Regions from separate parts of the Kocuria oxytropis genome, predicted to be linked through region 2. Evidence: riboswitches for the same ligand, from Rfam matches in the RefSeq annotation. Region 2 holds a riboswitch; each other region holds the start of a gene.

Region 1 (3,226 bases), on a different contig from region 2:
CATCTCGGTGACGGTGCGCGCGCTGGCGGAGCAGGACCCCAGGCGAGGGGGTCCGTGTCCTGAGGCAAGAGGACGCGGCGCTGGCGAACCTACGGTTGGTCGGTGACCGTTTGGGGTGCCGCTGACTGTGCGAAGGGCGCGCGCCCATCGGGTGCCGGGTCGGGGATCACCGCACTGGACCGGCTGGAACGGGTCGACGGGGATCATGACGTCCCGGTGGCGGCCCGTTCCAGCCGGTGGGGGTTCAGCTCGTGGTCCTGGATCAGGCCGCGAACCACTCCTCCAACCAGCCCTGCATGAGCTCGATCTCCACCTGCTGGTCCTCGATCATCTTCTCCGCCATGGCTCGCAGCTCGGGGTCGGTGCCCATCTGCAGCTCCATCTCGGCCATGTCGAGAGCCATCTGGTGGTGGGCGATCATTTGTTCGAGGAAAGCCTGGTCGAACTCGTCCCCGGACAGTTTCGCCAGCTCCTCCAGGCTCATGCCGTCCATGCCGTCCATGCCGTCCATCTCGCCCATCATGGCGCCCTGCATGTCGGCATTCATGCTCTGACCATGGCCGCCATGGTGGCCGTGGCCGTGTCCGTGGTGGTGCCCGTGGCCGTGGTGGTGGTGCCCCGGGGTGTTCCCGGCGGCCAGCCGCTGGGCCGCTGCTTCCAGCTGCTGGATCTCCTCGGTCTGGGCCTCGATGATCTTCTCCGCCAGGTCACGGATCTCGGGGCGCTCGGACTTCTGCAGGGCCAGCTCGGCCATGTCGGTGGCACCCTGGTGGTGGGGGACCATCATCACGGCGAAGTGGCGGTCATGGTTCATGTGCCGCTCAGCGCCCGTCTGCGCGGAGGCGGAGGCGGGCTGGTGCGTCGGGGACGCGACCGCCGCGGTCGCTCCGGCACCGCTGAGGGCCAGCGCCAGGGCCGTCCCGGCGGCCAGGTGCTTGATCGTCGACGTCATGAAGAAACTCTCTTTCGCAGCAGCCCGTGCTGGGCCTGCACATTGTGGTGTTTGCTCTGCTCAGCCTCGGGTCGAGGCGGGCCGATCCATTGACGGTAGCCCCGCCGCAGCTGGCTTCTCCGGGTTGGGAGGGCTGGGCGGTAGATCTTCACTGAACTTTCAAGAGCGGGTCCGTCAGGCGGCCAAATCGGGGTGTTCCCCGGCGTTGGCCGGGTGCAGGCATCTCCGGTTCTGGCCGGCCGGTCCCGGATGCTGGTCAGATGGGGGGCACACACGCCGCCCGCCACGCGTGGCATTCGTGGCGGGCGGCGTGTTGGCTCAACGGAAAGTGACGTAGCCGACCGTCGGCATGGCATTCACGCTGTGCACGAAGGTGCCCTGGGTGGGGTTCAGCGCGGAGATCATCTTGCCGCCACCGAGGTAGATCCCGATGTGGGCCCCGCCGTTCTGGACCACGAGGTCGCCGGGCTGCGGGTCGGTGGTCGGGGTGCCGGCCGCCCACTGCTGCTGGCTGGTGCGGGGGATGTCGATGCCCTGCTGGGCGTAGACCCACTGGGTGAACCCGGAGCAGTCCCAGGCGCCGAAGTCCGTGCCGCCCCAGACGTAGCCGGTGCCGACACCCTGCATCGCGGTGCCGACAATGCCGCCGGCCGCAGCGGAGATCTCGGAAATGTCCGAGGACTGGGGGGAGAGACTCGAGGTGGCCTGCCCAGCGGCCGGAGCGTCCGGCTGGCTCGCCGTCTGCACGGTGACGGGGGACTGGGAAGCGGCCGGTGTCGGGGAGGTCGCGGGGGCCGAGTATGCGGTGTCGGTCGTGGCGGGGGCTTCGGCATAGGCCTGAGCCGGGGCGACGGAGCCGATCACCGCCGCGCCGACAGCGGCGGCCAGGGTCGTGGTGCGCACCAGGTGCGAGGGGGTCTGGGCGCGGTGGCGGGCAGAGCTACGCGTGAAGAAAGCCATGAATGAGGGTCCTCCTTTTGCCTACGAGGTGAGCTGTCGGGTTCGGGTGGGAGGCACCCGGCCGCTGAGCCTGCAGCTCCGGCGGCTTCACCCCAAGGTCCGGGTGCGGACCGGGTATGGTTCCCCCGCTTCTGCCAAGTCATTTCTGTGATGGGGACCCCGGCTGCCGGCAGAATTCGGCGAAGCACCCGGGGAAGCCGATGAGATCAGCCAACGGCACGCAGAGGACACTAGCGCCTGGATAACGAAAAGGTCACATTCCTTGTGGTGCCGGGAAAAGGCTTGCAGCGACTCCGCGCGGTCGTCGGCGAACCGCGGGTCGTCCACGACACCCGGGGGCACATTCGTTCCGGCGTGGTGGCGCCACCAGTTGTCTTTCCTCCCGGTGCCACCACTCATCGGGACCGCCGGGGGAGGCCCTGACCTGCGGCATCGCGCCGATGAGCGCGCTGGGGGCTGGGATCCGCAGCCCCTCTGCACTCATGGCCCTACCGGCCTGCGTCCTGTCCGGGGAGGGGCGGGCCCCCGGGCGAAGTCCAGCGTTCCACAAGGTTTTTATCGGATTTCTGCACAAAAGTACCCAGCATTTCCTGAGGGGAATGAGCTATTTCCTTCATGAAATCTTCATATCCGAACATGGCCCGGCCGGGAAAAGGCCCTTTTCTTCACGGAATCTTTAAACCATTCCGGGTCTGTGGCTGGTGCTGGGGGCCGGGACCTCGATGAAGGCGCCAGATCGTGACTCATGTGACCTCGATGCTCGAGACCGGCTCCCCATCCACCCGCGCCTCGTGGGCCGTGAGATCGACGGTCTGGTCCCCGAACACTCGGGCCGGCTCCACGGTAGTCACGGTGGTTCGGGACCGGCGCAGCACCGCGGCCACTCTCGCGACGAGCTCGCCCACGCTGAAGGGCTTGGTGATGTAGTCATCAGCCCCGGCGGTCAGGCCGGCCAGTTAGTCGTCTTCGTCCCCGCGGGCGGTGAGCATCAGCACGTAGCACTGGGAGACCCCCCGATCCTGCGGCACACCTCGATCCCGTCCAGCCCGGGCAACCCCAGATCCAGCACCACCACATCAACGCTCCGGCTGCGGGCGGCCTCCACCGCGCCGGGCCCGGTGTGGGCGGTGGCGACCATCTGCGCCAGGGGCTTTTCGTCGTCCACCACCAGCACCCGCCCGGCCGCCGCGTCAGTGCCAGGATGCATGACTTCAGTGTCCCCTCGGTCCGGGAGGCTTTCATGCCGAAGGTCGGTTGCGGGAGGAATCTTCGTCAGACCTTCACTGAGAACGCCACGGGGCCGCACCCCGGCCG
Region 2 (3,226 bases):
GCCCATCACCGATGCACGCCGGGCGGTGCTGCACCGCAGGGTGCGCTGGATCGTGGCCGGCACCATCACCTACAACGTGCTCGAGGCGGTCATCGCCCTGACCGCCGGCACCATCGCCTCCTCCTCGGCGCTGATCGGCTTCGGCCTGGACTCGATCGTGGAGGTCCTCTCCGCGGCGGCGGTGGCGTGGCAGTTCGCCGCCCCGGACCCGCACCAACGGGAAAAGGTGGCGATGCGGGTGATCGCGTTCTCCTTCTTCGGCCTGGCCGCCTTCGTCACCGTCGATGCGATCCGCGCCCTGCTCGGGGCCGCCGAGCCGGAACACTCCCCGGTCGGCATCGGACTGGCCGCGGTGAGCCTGCTCATCATGCCGTTCCTGTCCTGGTTCGAACGCCGCACCGGCCGGGAACTGGGCTCCGCTTCTGCGGTGGCCGATTCCAAGCAGACCCTGCTGTGCACCTACCTCTCCGCCGTGCTGCTGGTAGGCCTGGTGCTCAACAGCACCCTGGGCTGGTCCTGGGCCGACCCGCTGGCTGCGCTGGTGATCGCCGCCGTGGCGGTCAAGGAGGGGCTGGAGGCCTGGCGCGGAGACGCCTGCTGCACTCCCGTTGCGGTCCTCACCGCCGAGGACGGTGCACACTGCGGTGGATGCGGTCCCAACTGCGCCCACTGAGCACGGTCGGCACGCGTCGGCGCCCCGAGACGAGGACGCCGGGGCGCACGGCTTCTCAGGAACCGAGGTAGACGGAGATCGCGGCGAACAGCGCAACTCCGCCGGTGAGCAGGATCGGTCCCGGCACGCTGGTGTCGCCTTCGTGGGCTTGGTCGGGCATCTCCTCGACCACAACGCTGGCTAACGTTCCGCCAGTCAGTGCGAGCATGGACAGAGCCCAAATTTCCGGGGCTTGATGCAGCGCGAAATATCCCAGGATGGCCGCGGGCTTCGCTCTCGATCCACCCGCCGCGCCTTTTGAAGTGGCTCCTGTCCCCACCGCTGTGTGGGCGACGACTCCCCGCGCAGCGCCCACGCACCAACAAGCCACCTCACTCAAAGCGCAGAGCGCCCCGCCTTTCTCGGGAAATTAACAGGAAAAAGCCGACAACAATTCAGGTCTTCATCAAGCCTTGACCACTTCTTTACGATCTCTATACATTCCCGAATCGGATTGTGATTGTTTCGTAATCTCCTTGTACTCTTCAGTGCGTGCCGACCACTGATCCTGTCGGCGCCCTCGTGGCACATCGCCGAGTTCTGCCGGTGCCCGGGGTTCCTGAAGAGAAATCGCTTGGCAGAAGCGGGGGAACCATTACCGGTCCCGGTGTACCGGGGCCTTGGGGTTAAGTCTCAGAGCGCGTGCGTTCTGCGACCGGGTGTCTCCCACCCGCATCCGACAGCTCACCTCGTAGGCAAAGGGAGGAATCCACCCATGTCGCTTTTCAAGCAGCACACTGCCCGTCACCGCGCCCAGACCTCCTCGCGCGCCGTGCGTACCACCACCGTCGTCGCCGCCGCCGGCGCCGCACTGGTGGGCTCCATCGCTCCGGCCCAGGCCTACGCCGAGATCCCCGCCGCCTCCGGGTCCTCCTATGCGGCTCCGGCATCGGCGACGGCCAACCTGGCCTCCTACACCACCCCGGCCCCGGTCGCCGCGCAGCCCGCCGCTCCGACCCCGGCCCCGCAGCAGAGCGCCGCCACCTCGAGCGTGAGCCCGCAGTCCACCGCCATCACCGAGATCGCCCCGGCCGCCGGCGGCATCGTGGGCACGGCCATGCAGGGCGTGGGCACCGGCTACGTCTGGGGCGGGACCTCCTTCGGGGCCTGGGACTGCTCCGGATTCACCGGCTGGGTCTACGCCCAGAACGGCATCGACATCCCCCGCACCAGCTTCCAGCAGATCGCCGCCGCCACCCCGACGTCCAACCCGCAGCCTGGTGACCTGGTGTCCCAGAACGGCGGCAACCACATCGGCATCTACATCGGTGGCGGCAAGATGGTCTCGGCGCTGAACCCGACCCAGGGCACCTTCGTCCACTCCGTCAACGCCATGCCCGTCGACGGGTACTACACCTACCGGTGAGTCTCGCCGATGTGGTGAAGGCCGGCCGGTGGGCTCATCCGTCAGGTGCGGAGTGCCCCGCCAGGATCATCGTCGATGGACCGCATGGGTGCACTCGGATGGACCGCATGGGTGCACTCCGCAGCTGTAGCCGCAGACTCGAACGATTGCCACGATCCTGTCGATGTGCACACGCCAGCGAATCGGCACACGGGGAGCAGTCCTGCGGAGAGGATCGGAGAGTGCTCATGGCCTTGCCCTGTCTTCCGCTGGACGCGGGCAGTGCTTATCCTGCTCCGCCTCGGCATTGGAGCGAGAGCCCTTAGGGTGCAGCGATGGCTCGGGGGACGGGGATGCCGCAGTGGCGGACGGCACCCCCGTCCGCCCTCACCGTATGAATACGAGCTGGACATTGCCCGATCATCAAGGGAAGCCCCTCATCTCCTTTGATACAGATTCTGCTGTACGGTTATTGGATGAGGATCTTGTCCCCGGTCGCGGTGATGTCCCGTTTCGGCAAAGCACTGGCCGATCCCACCCGGGCCGCGGTGCTGCTGCAGCTGCAGCAGGGCCCAGCGGTGCCCTCGGAACTGGCGGCCCGGATCGGGGTGAGCCGGCAGATCCTGTCCAACCACCTGGCCTGTCTGCGCGACTGCGGGTTGGTCGTGGGCGTGCCGGTGGGGCGCAACGTGCGCTATGAACTCTCGGACCCCAAGCTGGCCCACGCGTTGGAGGACCTGCTGGGCACTATCCTCACCGTCGAACCGGTGTGCCGGTGCGGGACACCCGAGTGCGCCGCCGAGGCCCTCGCCGATGACGCCACCACCCAGGAGATTCCGGTATGAGCGGCGAGCACGATCATTCCCACGCCGGCGCCGGGCGGAGGGGGAAACTGGCAGTGGTGTTCGCCATCACCGCCACGATTATGGTCGCCGAGATCATCGGTGCGGTGGTCTCGGGCAGCCTGGCGCTGCTGGCCGATGCCGGGCACATGTTCACCGACTCGGCCGGGCTGCTCATCGCCCTCACCGCCGCGACCCTGGCGCTGAAACCGGCCACGGACAAACGCACCTGGGGGTACCAGCGCGCCGAGATCGTCGCCGCGGCCGCCCAGGCCTCGGTGCTGCTGGCTGTGGGCGGGTTCATCGCCGTCGAAGGGGTGCGCCGGC
Region 3 (3,226 bases), on a different contig from region 2:
CCGGCTTCGGCGCCTCGACCACCGGGGCCGGGGCGGGGGCGGCCACGGGCTTCGGGGCCGGGGCGGCCACGGCCGCGACGACCGGGGTCTCGACCGTCCGCTCCGCCTTCTTCTCGGTCTTCTTCTCCGCCTTCTTCTCGGTCTTCTTCTCCGCGGGCTTCTCGGCCTTCGTCACGTGGGCGACGGGCTCGAGAGACACGGTGGGCGCCGCGGTGGGGGTGGCGGCCGCGACGGCCGACAGCGGGGCGTCGGCGGAGGCGTCCTGGGACGGAGCGGCCTGCACGGAGACGGTGGTGGCGACGGCGAGGCCGGAGAACGCGGCGACGGCGGCGACCGTGCGGGCCTTGCCGCTCAGGAGGGAGGCGATGCCGTTCGGGGAGGACAGGTCACGAGTCATGAGGAGTTCAGGCGGCTTTCTGGCGGGGCCGGGGCGGTCTGCCGGAGGGACGCGGAGACAGCGCGGATCACCCCGGGCGGTGCTCGGGGTGATCCGGTGTCCGGCAGGACCGTGTTCCGGGATCGGGAACGACGGCCGGGCGAGCGGAGGAGGGGGCCGTCCGGTCGGACAGCAGGGAGCACGGAGAACCGGGAGAGCGGAACTCCGTGGGGGGGGGGAGAAAAGGATCGGGCGCCGCCCGCGGGTTGTCCCCGCGGGCGGCGGGCCGGATCAGAAGGTGTAGTAGCCGTCCAGCTGCATGGCGTTGACGGAGTGCACCTGGGTGCCCTGGGTGGGGTTGAGGGCGGAGATCATCTTGCCGGCGCCGATGTAGATGCCGACGTGCGCGCCGCCGTTCTGGGAGACGAGGTCACCGGGCTGCGGGTTGGCCGTGGGGGTGCCCGCGGCGAACTGGGACCAGGTGGTGCGGGGCAGGTCGATGCCGTTCTGCGCGAACACCCACTGGGTGAAGCCGGAGCAGTCCCAGGCGCCGTAGGCGGTGCCGCCGTAGACGTAGCCCGCACCCTGGGCGGACATCGCGGTGCCCACGATGCCGCCGGCCGCCGGGGCGATCGCGGTGGTGGCGGTGGACTGCGGGGTCACGCTCGCGGTGGAGGCGGCCTGCGGAGCCGGGGCGGGGGCCGGGGCCTGGTAGGCCGGGGCCTCGTAGGCGGGCTGCGCGGCGACCGGGGCCTGGTAGGTGTACGAGGTGTAACCGGCCAGCGAGGCGGAGGCCGGGGCCGAGTAGGCCGCACCGGACTCGACGGGAGCCTGGGCGTAGGCCTGCGCCGGAGCGATGGAGCCGATCATCGCGGCGCCGGCGGCGGCGGCGATGGTGGTGTTGCGCACGACGTGCGAGGTGCTCTCGGCACGGTGGCGGGCAGTGTTCTGCTGGAAAAGCGACATGGGTGAGTTCCTCCCTTTGCCTACGAGGTGAGCTGTCGGATTCGGGTGGGAGACACCCGGCCGCAGAGCGCACGCGCTCTGACGACTTAACCCCAAGGACCCGGATCACCGGGACCGAAAGTGGTTCCCCCGCTTCTGCCAAGCAGTTTCTGTGAAGAGGCCACGGGGCACCGGCAGAATTCGGCGATGTGCTCCGTGGGCGCCGATCCGACCAGTGATCAGCACGCGTTGAACAGTACATGATTGATTACGGAAGTGTCACGTTTTGATCACGGCCGATCACGGTCGGGACACGGTCAGCCTCCGAATCATGCCCTTTTGATCTCTTCTCGGATATGAGTTCCCATCCGTGACGTTCTGTGGAGCGCACCTCGGAGGACCGAGAATCCGCACGTCACCGGGGGTGCGGCGCCCCGGACGGGCCCGCCGGGCCGGACTGGCCGAAAGTCGCTTGTGAACGTCCCCACACTGCGGTCCGCCCCCTCGCCCGGACATGCCGGAGACCCCTCGAGGGTGCCCTCCGGAGCGCCCCCGGAGTGCCCTCGGCGGCCTCCGGCGACAGGTCAGCGAGCGAGGACGCGGATGGCCGCGGCGGTGCGCAGGTCGATCTCGGCGGACCGGCCCGTGGCCGGCACCTCGACGCGCACGCGCTCACCGTCCACCCGGGCCCTGACCTCCGCGCCCGTCAGCACGCCCACGTCGCTCAGCACGCCCAGCAGGTCGGCGTCCGCCTGGACCACCTCCGGCAGCAGGGCCACGGTGTGGGCCTCCTCCGGCAGCCGGCGGGCGGCGTCGAGCAGGGAGGGGTGCGCCGCGGCGGGGCTCTCCTCGACCCCCAGGGCGGCCAGACCCGGGATCGGGGTGCCGTACGGCGAGTGACGGGGACTGTGGAGCAGGTCCACGAGCCGCCGCTCGACCTGCTCGCTCATGACGTGCTCCCAGCGGCAGGCCTCGTCGTGGACCTGGGCCAGGTCCAGGCCGATGACGTCCGCCAGCAGCCGCTCCGCCAGCCGGTGCTTGCGCATGACCTGCACGGCCCGCTCCCGCCCCGCCTCGGTGAGCAGCAGCGACCGGTCCGGGCCCATGGTCAGCAGCCCGTCCCGCTCCATCCTGGACACCGTCTGCGAGACCGTGGGCCCCGAGTGGTCCAGACGCTCCACGATGCGGGCCCGCATCGGGGTGATCCCCTCCTCCTCGAGCTCGAGCACGGTCCGCAGGTACATCTCCGTGGTGTCGATCAGGTCGCTCATGCCTCAGTCATCCTTCGTCCGGCCGTCCGGCCCCGGGGATCCCGCCCGGTCCGGTCTTCCCGCACGAGCTTAGTGGGCGGCCCGCACCGGCGGCGGAGGGAGCCGGCCGCCGCGCCCGCCGCCGCCCGTGGGGCAGAATGGGCGGCGGGCGCGACCAGCGCGAGCGCCCTCCGGCGGCCGCGCCCGCCGACGCCCGTCACCCGCCGCCCACCATTGCCCAGGGAGCGCCCGTTGCCCGCACACGTCACCATCCCCCAGCACCTGCTGCCCCTCGACGGCCGGTTCGGCGCCGGCCCCTCGAAGATCCGCCCGGCCCAGGTCGAGGCCGTCGCCCGGGCCGGGTCCGCGCTGCTCGGCACCTCGCACCGCCAGGCGCCGGTCCAGGAACTGGTGGCCTCGGTGCGCGAGGGACTCGCCCGGTTCCTCGGCCTGCCCGAGGGCCACGAGGTGCTGCTGGGGCTGGGCGGGGCCACGGCCTTCTGGGACGCCGCCGCCTTCGGGCTCGTCGAGCGGAAGGCCCAGCACCTGGTGTTCGGGGAGTTCGGGGCGAAGTTCGCCCAGGCCACCGGTGCCGCCCCGTTCCTGGAGGGCGCCTCGGTCGTGGAGTCCGCCCCCGGCACCCGGCCGCAGGCCC

The links. A riboswitch is a leader RNA that binds a small molecule or an ion and turns the genes downstream of it on or off. The one in region 2 is predicted to bind cyclic di-AMP.
Region 1: it holds a riboswitch for cyclic di-AMP, as region 2 does, so the genes downstream of both, QYM41_RS15370 (C40 family peptidase) here and QYM41_RS15785 (C40 family peptidase) in region 2, are expected to answer to the same signal.
Region 3: it holds a riboswitch for cyclic di-AMP, as region 2 does, so the genes downstream of both, QYM41_RS04255 (C40 family peptidase) here and QYM41_RS15785 (C40 family peptidase) in region 2, are expected to answer to the same signal.

What each region holds. Positions count from the first base shown of each region.
Region 1 is NZ_JAVFXA010000018.1:39,577-42,802, reverse strand. Features, by position in the region: gene QYM41_RS15375 (DUF305 domain-containing protein) at 263-952, opposite strand; gene QYM41_RS15370 (C40 family peptidase) at 1,271-1,912, opposite strand; cyclic di-AMP (ydaO/yuaA leader) riboswitch at 1,919-2,087, opposite strand; partial or broken gene QYM41_RS15365 (response regulator transcription factor) at 2,776-3,119, opposite strand.
Region 2 is NZ_JAVFXA010000020.1:18,705-21,930, reverse strand. Features, by position in the region: gene QYM41_RS15795 (cation efflux transmembrane domain-containing protein) at 1-673, shown strand, start outside; gene QYM41_RS15790 (hypothetical protein) at 729-881, opposite strand; cyclic di-AMP (ydaO/yuaA leader) riboswitch at 1,269-1,422, shown strand; gene QYM41_RS15785 (C40 family peptidase) at 1,428-2,078, shown strand; gene QYM41_RS15780 (ArsR/SmtB family transcription factor) at 2,534-2,902, shown strand; gene QYM41_RS15775 (cation diffusion facilitator family transporter) at 2,899-3,226, shown strand, end outside.
Region 3 is NZ_JAVFXA010000003.1:57,912-61,137, reverse strand. Features, by position in the region: gene QYM41_RS04260 (C40 family peptidase) at 1-397, opposite strand, end outside; gene QYM41_RS04255 (C40 family peptidase) at 668-1,342, opposite strand; cyclic di-AMP (ydaO/yuaA leader) riboswitch at 1,348-1,497, opposite strand; gene QYM41_RS04250 (metal-dependent transcriptional regulator) at 1,906-2,592, opposite strand; gene serC (phosphoserine transaminase) at 2,824-3,226, shown strand, end outside.